One region of the Paenibacillus sp. FSL P2-0322 genome, then DNA from elsewhere that is predicted to be linked to it. Evidence: riboswitches for the same ligand, from Rfam matches in the RefSeq annotation. Region 1 holds a riboswitch; each other region holds the start of a gene.
What was found. Region 1 has a riboswitch for glycine ahead of sdaAB (L-serine ammonia-lyase, iron-sulfur-dependent subunit beta). Riboswitches for the same ligand answer to the same signal wherever they lie in the genome.
Positions count from the first base shown of each region.

Region 2: another riboswitch for glycine. It lies ahead of gcvT (glycine cleavage system aminomethyltransferase GcvT); the one in region 1 lies ahead of sdaAB (L-serine ammonia-lyase, iron-sulfur-dependent subunit beta).
Region 3: another riboswitch for glycine. It lies ahead of MKY24_RS20660 (sodium:alanine symporter family protein); the one in region 1 lies ahead of sdaAB (L-serine ammonia-lyase, iron-sulfur-dependent subunit beta).

Region 1 is NZ_CP150243.1:463,860-467,142, forward strand. Features, by position in the region: gene sdaAA (L-serine ammonia-lyase, iron-sulfur-dependent, subunit alpha) at 1-630, opposite strand, end outside; gene sdaAB (L-serine ammonia-lyase, iron-sulfur-dependent subunit beta) at 620-1,309, opposite strand; glycine riboswitch at 1,521-1,636, opposite strand; gene MKY24_RS02110 (DUF6359 domain-containing protein) at 1,851-3,283, shown strand, end outside.
Region 2 is NZ_CP150243.1:4,511,939-4,515,221, forward strand. Features, by position in the region: gene gcvH (glycine cleavage system protein GcvH) at 147-545, opposite strand; glycine riboswitch at 846-1,037, shown strand; gene gcvT (glycine cleavage system aminomethyltransferase GcvT) at 1,215-2,315, shown strand; gene gcvPA (aminomethyl-transferring glycine dehydrogenase subunit GcvPA) at 2,444-3,283, shown strand, end outside.
Region 3 is NZ_CP150243.1:4,684,418-4,687,700, reverse strand. Features, by position in the region: gene MKY24_RS20665 (glycoside hydrolase family 1 protein) at 1-1,260, shown strand, start outside; glycine riboswitch at 1,525-1,619, shown strand; gene MKY24_RS20660 (sodium:alanine symporter family protein) at 1,779-3,197, shown strand; gene MKY24_RS20655 (iron-containing alcohol dehydrogenase) at 3,255-3,283, opposite strand, start outside.

The sequences.
Region 1 (3,283 bases):
GCAAATCAGGCCGAGCGTGTTCTTAAGAGCGAGGCCCACGGCGTGAACAGCCTGTTCAGGCGTACCACCACGCAGCTCGACCATAGCGCCAGCAGCCATCCCGATAGCTGAACCAATCTCAGCCTGACAGCCTCCCTCCGCGCCAGAAATGAAGGAGTTGTTGGCGATCACGTAGCCAATGGCTCCAGCGGCGAACAGGCCGTTCACCATATGCTCATCATCCCAGCCGAACCGCTCCTGCGCACTGATGAACACACCAGGGATAACCCCACATGAGCCTGCGGTAGGCGTGGCCACAATGCGACCCATGGATGCATTAACCTCCGACACGGAGAGGGCATAAGCCATGGCAAGCGCGGAGGCATCACCGGAGCAGGTTTCCCCTGACCGCAGATACTCGGCTAGGCGCTTGCCGTCACCGCCCGTCAATCCACTGCGGGATACGGTGTCTTGTGTCTGACCGCGATGAACGGCTTCCTTCATGACTTCATAATAATCAGACATTTGGCGAAAGATTTCTTCCTCCGTTGTATTCGTCTCTTGTACCTGCTCTTGAATCATCAAACGGCCAATTGTGGTGGATTCTTCAGCGCATAAAGCGCTGATTTCATGCAGATGGCTAAACCGCATCGGATTCAGCTCCTTTTTTCAAATTAATCATCTTAATTTCATACATATGAGGTAAAGAACGCAGTTCCGCAATCAGTTCAGCTGGAGCAGAACTGTCCGTTTCAATGGCGGTGAGTGCTTCACCATCCCGGCCTTTGCGATCTACGTGCATATAGGCAATGTTAATGTGGGCCGCGCCCAGCGCTGAAGTTATCGCGCCCAATGTACCGGGCTTATCCGAGTGGAGAAGCACCAGCGTAGGCAGCTCCCCGGTCAGATTGACCCGGAATTCGTTAAGCTGCTGGACATGGATGCTGCCGCCGCCGATGGAGGAGCCCAACAGTGTGCGCTGATCCTCGCCCTTCCACAGCTCGAAACGGACAGTGTTCGGATGAGGCGCGGGGAGTCCGCTGACGGCGAATTCCACGGCCATCCCGGCTTGCTCTGCCCATTGCTCGGCATCCGGAATCCGGTGATCGTCCGTATCGTAATTAAGCAGCCCTGCGATGAGCGCCAGGTCTGTACCGTGTCCTTTATACGTGTCGGCAAAGGAGCCGTACAGCGTCATGCGGGCACGGTCAGGCTGCGTCCCGAGCCAGTGCCGGGCAACGCGTGCGAGCCGCACCGCGCCTGCGGTGTGTGAACTGGAAGGTCCGGTCATGGCCGGACCGATAATAGAAAATACATCTTTGAAACGCATGGTGTGGCCCCCTGTATGTTCTAATACCATACTATATGGTATTTCCGCGTCTTTGCGCGGTTATGACGGTTCTTAATGCTGACGCACAATGTGAGCACAAAAAAGGACAGGATAAGGAAGTTTCCCTTATCTCTGTCCTCGTTACCTGAGAGTTTCGTGCGGTGTTCTTACCGCCTTACCCCTTGGGTGGCTTGCGCTCTCTCCAGAGTTGCGTCAGATGACGATACATGGACCTGAGAGATTATCCGTCAGCCGGGTGCTGACGTCTTGCTCCTTCGGTGCCGCCAGAGTGTAGGCTCCCTGGACAGACTCTCCCGTCATCTTCATTCGCGTATACCGTTCTACATGTCTTCCTTAGCGTAATGTATGCCGTGCTCAGTGTCAATCACAGGTTTAATTTTTACATAAACAGGTGCGTTTCCAATAAAAAAGATTAAAATTTACATAATTATGGATGAAACCAGGAAGGAATTAGAAGATTGGCGGCTAATCTGATAAAGGACAAGTATATTTATGGAAATCATAGGAGGGATATTGACGTATGGTAAAAGGCTTGCGATTCACAGGTTCACGCTTAAAAGGGATGTTGCATCTAGCAGCGATCGTATCACTGCTGATTGGGATCTTCGTTCCATTCGGTCAGGTCAAGGCGGAGGGAGCATTGACAGTAGCCGAAGCACTTCAGCGCCAAAGCAGTGGAGGTACGGTGACGGTGGAAGGTTACATCGTCGGACATGCTACCGGATCGAAAACGGCTAACTTTTCTTCCCCGTTCGCGAATGATTTTAACGTACTGATTGCCGATCAGGCAAATGAACGTAATACGTCTAATCTGTTGGATGTACAGCTGACTTCAGCGTACAGAGGGCAATATGGGCTATCAGGCCATCCTGAGCTGATCGGCAGCAAAATTCGTGTGACGGGTACACTCGGCGCCTACAATAATTTTGGTGGAGTGAAAAGTCCAAGTGCTGTTGAACTGGTGAGCGGAAGCGAGCCGGGGGAACCAGGCGAACCTGGCAACCCGGGTCAACCCGGTACTACACTGCCGGATGGAAAAGGCAAAAAGGTGCTGTTCGATAATACGCACGCACAGACCGCTGGTGCAGCAGATTGGGTCATTGAAGGCGCCTTCTCCGACTTTGCCAATGGACTGCGTAATGTAGGCTTTACGGTAGACCAATTGAATCGTCCCATTCCTTTTACTTATGGAGAGCAGGCTATAACATATGATAAGTTACGCCAATATGATGTGTTCATTATTGGTGAAGCGAATGTTGCCTTTAAGGCATCCGAGCAGGCTGCCCTGCTGCAATACGTGAATAGCGGGGGGAGCGTCTTCTTCATCTCCGATCATTATAATGCGGACCGTAACAAAAACCGTTGGGATTCCTCCGAGGTTATGAATGGTTACCGTCGTGGAGCCTATACTAATCCGGCCAAGGGCATGACTGCAGAAGAAGCTGCATCACCGGCGATGCAAGGATTAACAAGCTCCGATTGGCTGGCGGCCAACTTTGGCGTTCGTTTCCGTTACAATGCGCTGGGTGATGTGAATGCTACCGACATTGTAGCCGCAGATCAATCTTTCGGCATTACCAAGGGTGTGCGCTCGATTGCAATGCATGCAGGATCTACGCTGGCTATTATTGATCCTACCAAGGCTAAAGGCATTGCTTATATCCCTTCAGGCACGAAAAAATGGGGTAATGCGGTAGACCAGGGAGTTTATAACGGCGGGGGCCGTGCGGAAGGACCTTATGCTGCTATTTCCAAGGTAGGTCAAGGCAAGGCAGCGTTCATCGGTGATTCTTCCCCTGTAGAAGATGCTACACCGAAATATGTGCGTGAGGAAAACGGACAGTCGAAGAAGACATATGATGGTTTTAAAGAAGTGGATGATTCCACCTTCCTGGTGCAAACGGTTCAATGGCTTGCATGGAAGCAGGACTACACGAAATTGTCTGATGTGGC
Region 2 (3,283 bases), 2.0 Mb from region 1:
TGGGGACAACCCTCTAAATCAGAATAAAACACGTAATTACGTTTGAAAAAAGACAAAAAAATAGCCGCTACGTCAAATCATAGCGACTATTTTATACAAAAATCGAGCAGACAAATAACCCTCTTACTCCATACTACAATGCTCCATTATTGCTCATCGGAAATCAACTGCTCATACTGATCCGCAGACAGTAGCTTGCCCAAGGCTTCCTCCACATCTTTATCCATCTCTACTTCGATCATCCAACCTTTTTCATAGGGAGATTCATTCACTAGCTCAGGTGTACTTTCCAGCGTTTCATTCACTTTTAGTATGGTTCCCGTCACCGGAGCAAAAAGGTCGGATACTGTCTTCACCGATTCAATCGTACCGATCTCCGCTCCCTGCTCAATCGTTGCTCCCGCCTCAGGTAATTCTACAAAAACAATATCACCCAGTTGATGCTGTGCAAAGTCTGTAATACCAATTCGTACCGTTCCATTCTCTGTCCGCTGAACCCACTCATGTTCGTCTGTATACCAAAGTTGCTGCTTTACTTCACCCATTCTGTTCCCCTCACTTCCATATGAATAAAATCGCTTTTGCTCACTGTACTAGACAGGTTAAGATTATGACAACAAGAACACTCATGTCAATAATACTAACAAAAATACTTCATATCACCTCATATAGCGTACTATATAAAAATATGATAGCTTATAACAAACGCTTACATATCCTTATTTATATATTAAATGTTTTTTCTATTGTTTTTGATGACATTTTTATTGACATTTTAAATGAATTTGCGTATTAATGGGTTATAGCAAATGCTTTGGGAAACACCCCGACAACTGCAAACGCGGATGAACGCGGAGGGAGAGACTGCCAAAAAGATTCGCATAGCTGTTGCCGCTTGTGAGACATAAGTGCACGCGAATCGGATCAAGTTGTTATCTGCAAAGCCAGGTAATATACCGTTGATCCCGAAGGTAGCGCCGAAGGAGTAAACCTGCATTGCAGGTGAATCTCTCAGGCAAAAGGACCTCTGCCGGACGCATCTCTGGAGAGCATTCGCTATTGGAGCGGATCACCCAAGGGGAAACCCGGTACATACCGGGGTAACTTTCTGGTATCAAGGACAGAGCTGAAAAAAAGAGTGTAGACTGCCGTCTATACGTTTTTTTCGGCCTGTCTTTTTTGTTTAGCCGATCACACCGGATAGGAGTGGAATAATGACTAATTTGCGAAAAACACCGCTATATTCGTCCTACGGGACGCAGTCTGGGGTTCGTTGTATTGACTTTGGCGGCTGGGAGCTCCCGGTTCAGTTTAGCGGCATTCAAAAGGAGCATGAGGCCGTCCGGCAACGTGCGGGTTTATTCGATGTATCGCATATGGGCGAATTTTTGGTTGAAGGCAAAGAAGCCGAAGCTTTTCTGCAAAAGGTGACCACGAATGATGTCAGCCAGTTGGAACCAGGTCAGGCACAATATTCACTCCTGTGTTACCCCGATGGAGGGGTAGTAGACGACCTACTTGTTTACTGCAAAGGACCGGAACGCTACATGCTCGTTGTGAACGCATCCAACATCGATAAGGATTGGGATTGGCTAATGCGCCATATGCCTGCATCCGTTCACATGGAGAATGTGTCTGATGCGATAGCATTGCTAGCGTTGCAAGGACCGGAGGCAGCACGTATTGCCGCAGCCGTGGCAGATACGGACATTACGAATCTGGCATCTTTCCGCTTCCATGAGAATGTGCCATTGTTCGGAGCAAAAGCACTGGTCTCACGAACCGGATATACGGGCGAAGACGGTTTTGAATTTTATATACCTGCTGCGGAAGCACCAGCCGTATGGGAGGGTTTGCTTCGTTCCGGTGAGTCGTATGGGCTGATTCCCGCTGGACTTGGTGCTCGGGATACCCTACGCTTTGAGACACGGTTGCCGCTATATGGTCAGGAGTTATCTGCCACGATTTCACCACTCGAAGCTGGTCTAGGTTTCTTCGTCAAGCTGAATAAAGGAGATTTTATCGGTAGAGAAGCACTGCAACGTCAGAAAGAACAAGGGATTCCTCGCAAATTGATCGGGCTGGAAATGATTGATCGCGGTATCCCACGCGCCCATTACCCGGTATTCGCAGAAGGACAACACATTGGTGAGGTCACAACGGGGACTCAGTCGCCCACCTTGAAGCGTAATCTGGGCCTCGCCTTGGTGGACAGTCGTTTTAGCGCCCTCTCCACACCGTTGGAGGTTGAGATTCGTGGCAAACGCCTGCGTGCCGAGGTGGTGGCAGCACCCTTTTATAAACGCCCGCGCTGATCTTAAACTCTTTTTATTTCTATAAAGCAAATATGTCAGATATGAACTTCTGGGTTTTTCATCTCACACACTTTTTTATTAGCTAATTTACGATCTAAAATCTTGCTTTTCGAAAGGAGTCAGAACCTATGAAGCAGCATCGTTATCTCCCTATGACTGAACAGGATCAAACCGAAATGCTGCGTGTGGTGGGTGTATCATCTATTGATGATTTATTCAGTGACATTCCAGAGGCCATTCGATATCAAGGGGAACTGCCTCTCTCTTCTCGACTCGATGAGAAAGCCTTAACCCGCCACTTGGCCGAGCTGGCCGGACACAACGCCAATACAGACACACATGCCAGCTTCCTTGGCGCAGGAATTTATGATCATCATATTCCGTCCGTCATCCAGCACATCACTTCACGCTCGGAATTCTATACAGCCTACACCCCCTATCAGCCGGAAGTAAGCCAAGGCGAGCTACAAGCCATTTTCGAGTTTCAGTCGTATATTTGCGAATTGACGGGCATGGCTGTAGCTAATGCCAGCATGTACGACGGAGCGACTGCACTGGCGGAAGCGGGCTCACTGTCCGCCGCAGCTACCCGCCGTAAACAGCTTATCGTATCAAGGTCCGTCCATCCGGAGGCACGTCAGGTATTGGCAGCCTATGCACGCGGATTGGATTTGGACATCGTGGAAATCGGCTGTTCGGACGGCGTAACGGATGCTGATGCGCTAGCGGCGGCCGTATCGGAACAGACCGCGGCTGTTTTGGTCCAAAGCCCCAACTTTTTCGGAGCCGTGGAAAACCTGAAGCCGATGGCTGACCTCATCCATGCGCACAAAGGTCTTTTGGTCGTCAGTGCCAATCCACTGGCACTTGGCTTGCTGGAAACACCCGGCAAACAGGGCGCGGATATTGTGGTAGGAGATGCGCAGCCACTTGGCATCTCCTCTTCTCTCGGCGGTCCGACCTGTGGA
Region 3 (3,283 bases), 1.9 Mb from region 1:
GGCAAAGTCAATGCCCGTTTTCCAAAACGTGAAGGTGTGGACTTCTTCCACCACTACAAAGAAGATATTGCATTGTTCGCGGAAATGGGCTTTAAGGTATTTCGTATGTCCATCAACTGGTCGCGGATTTTCCCGAATGGCTATGATGCCGAGCCGAATGAAGCGGGACTGCAATTCTACGACAATGTATTTGATGAGCTGCGCAAATATGGTATTGAACCGCTGGTAACATTGTCACATTATGAGACACCGCTGGGTTTGACTCAGAAGTATAATGGCTGGCTGGGTCGTGAAGTTATACAGCACTACGTAAATTATGCCGAAACTGTGTTCACGCGTTATAAGGATAAAGTAAAATACTGGCTGACCTTTAATGAAATCAATGTAATGACCATGAGTCCGTTTACCGGTGGCGGGGTGGTCATTGACCGCGTAGAAAACAAGCAGCAAGCGATATATCAAGCACTGCATCATCAATTTGTAGCTAGTGCACTGGCGACAAAACGAGGACATGAGATCATCCCGGGCTCTCAAATCGGCTGTATGCTGGCTCGTTTGGAAAGCTACCCACATACGTGTAATCCAGAGGATATACTGAAAGCCCAGCATGAAAATCAGATGAACCTGTTCTTTACGGATGTGCATGCCCGTGGGGAATATTCCAACTACATGAATCGTTATTTTGAAGAAAATAATGTTGTTATACACACAGAACCAGGCGATGCCGAAATTTTAAAAAATAACACGGTCGATTATATCTCATTCAGCTACTACATGACCTTGACCGTATCTGCAGGTCCAGAAGGCGAAAAAGCAGCAGGAAACCTGATTGGCGGCGTGAAAAATCCATATTTACAGTCCTCTGACTGGGGATGGCAGATCGATCCGATCGGCCTGCGTGTTACGCTGAACACGTTTTATGACCGCTACCAAAAGCCGCTGTTCATCGTGGAAAATGGTTTGGGTGCGTATGATAAGGTGGAAGAAGACGGCTCTGTGCATGATACGTATCGCATTGATTACTTGCGTCAGCATATTGCCCAAATGAAGGAAGCGATTGCCGACGGTGTTGATCTGATTGGTTACACCAGCTGGGGTCCTATCGACCTTGTGAGCATGTCTACTTCCGAAATGTCCAAGCGCTACGGATTTATTTACGTTGATCTGGATGATGACGGTAACGGAACGCTCAAACGCTCCAAAAAGGACTCATTTAACTGGTATAAAAATGTGATAGCAACCAATGGTGAAGAATTGTAATTCCAAATTTTCTCGGGCGGGTATAGCAGAGGACATCCTAAGGATGCAATCTGCTGTACCCGCTTTTTTTGATAGACATAATAATAATGTTTCAGAGGGCTTCACAAACTTTTCACTTGTAATAAGCTGAAAGTTTTCTGTATAATAAATAAAAATTTCATATGTCTGGTTGATGTTTGCGGGAGATGGAACGAAAGTTCCGACCGAAGGGGCAAAACTCTCAGGTGCTTAGGCTGATTACAGCAACAAGCGGGGACCGTAAACGGACAGAACTCTGGAGAGACCCTTAATTGGGCGCCGAAGGTGCACCGCAGAGAACATCTGCTTAAACTCTCAGGCAAAAGGACAGAGACGCGAATAACCTGTGACAGGGAATGCCCTAGGCTTTTTTATAAGCTATTAGAGGCAGAAACCTGCGCAAGATGGTTGTATTTTTTCGTGCCTTTAACCTCTCCAGGAGTCGAATCAGCGGATTTGACTCTTTTTTGTTTTCTAATATGCTGGAGGAGCGGGTTGAAATGAATTTGGTACATGTGTTAGAAGCGATTAGCAGTTGGATATGGGGGGCGCCTCTCATCATTCTTGTCATGGGAACGGGGTTGTGGCTGACCATACGTTTGAAGATGCTGCAGGTATTCCGCCTGCCCCTGGCGATCAAGCTGATCGGTAAGGCCCCGAATGAAGGCAGCGGGGATGTAAGTAGTTTTGCGGCTTTGAGTACAGCGTTGGCGGCTACAGTTGGCACAGGAAGTATTGTCGGCGTAGCGACAGCCATTAAGCTGGGCGGGCCGGGTGCCTTGTTCTGGATGGTCGTTGCAGCCTTTTTTGGGATGGCGACGAAATATGCGGAAGGTGTACTTGCGGTAAAATACCGGGTGAAGGATCGGAATGGGCAATTTTCCGGCGGCCCGATGTATTATATTGAGAAAGGTCTGGGACGCCGTTTTAAACCGCTGGCGATGCTGTTTGCTTTTTCGGGCATGCTGGTAGCGTTGTTCGGGATTGGAACGTTTCCGCAGGTCAAAGCGATTGTATCTTCGACCGAAAACAGTTTTGGCGTTCCGCCCATTGTAACGGCACTGATTATTGCTATCCTTACAGGACTTGTTACTATTGGAGGACTCAAAAGCATTGCCAAGGTATCGACGAAGGTCGTTCCTTTTAAAACAGGCTTGTACGTACTGATCTGTCTCATCGTACTGATTCGGTTTGCTGACCAACTACCTGCCGCAATTGCGCTGGTGCTCCATTCGGCATTTTCAACTACATCTGCAACGGGCGGATTTGCCGGAGCTACGATTATGCTGGCGATGCGAAGTGGGGTAGCCAGAGGTATTTTTGCCAATGAGGCCGGATTGGGAAGCGCACCGATTGCAGCCGCAGCTGCCAAAACCAAATGGCCTGCGGAGCAAGGGCTAATTTCCATGACAGGCGTGTTTATTGATACGATGGTTATTTGTGTGATGACCGGGTTGACGCTACTGGTTAGTGGTGTGTGGAGCGGGCCTACCGATGCGGGCCTGATGACTCAGCAAGCATTTTCCAGCGCATTCCCGCTGGGGGCAGAACTGCTCACAATCATTCTGATTATGTTTGCGTTCACCACCATGCTCGGCTGGAACTATTACGGGGAACGCTGTGTTGAATATTTGCTTGGGGTCAAGTGGATTAAGCCATACCGCTATCTGTTCATCCTACTGGTTGCCGGGGGCGCGTTCATTAAACTGGATGCGATTTGGCTGCTGGCAGATATCTTTAACGCAATGATGGCTTTCCCGAACCTGATTGCCCTGCTCGGCTTATCAGGAATTGTAGTCGCAGAAACCCGAACCTATATGGATTCTCTGAATTCTAGTAAGAAAAAGGGCATTCTTGCAGGTGCCAGTGTAGGGGCAGCTATCCAAGTAGAAGAAAAAGGACAAACGGTTAATTCATAAATTCCAAAAGGGAGTGCCCTCAGTCATCACAGGCTTGAGGACACTCCCTTTTGAATGTTATAACGATGCGTGCAAAATAGCTGAAA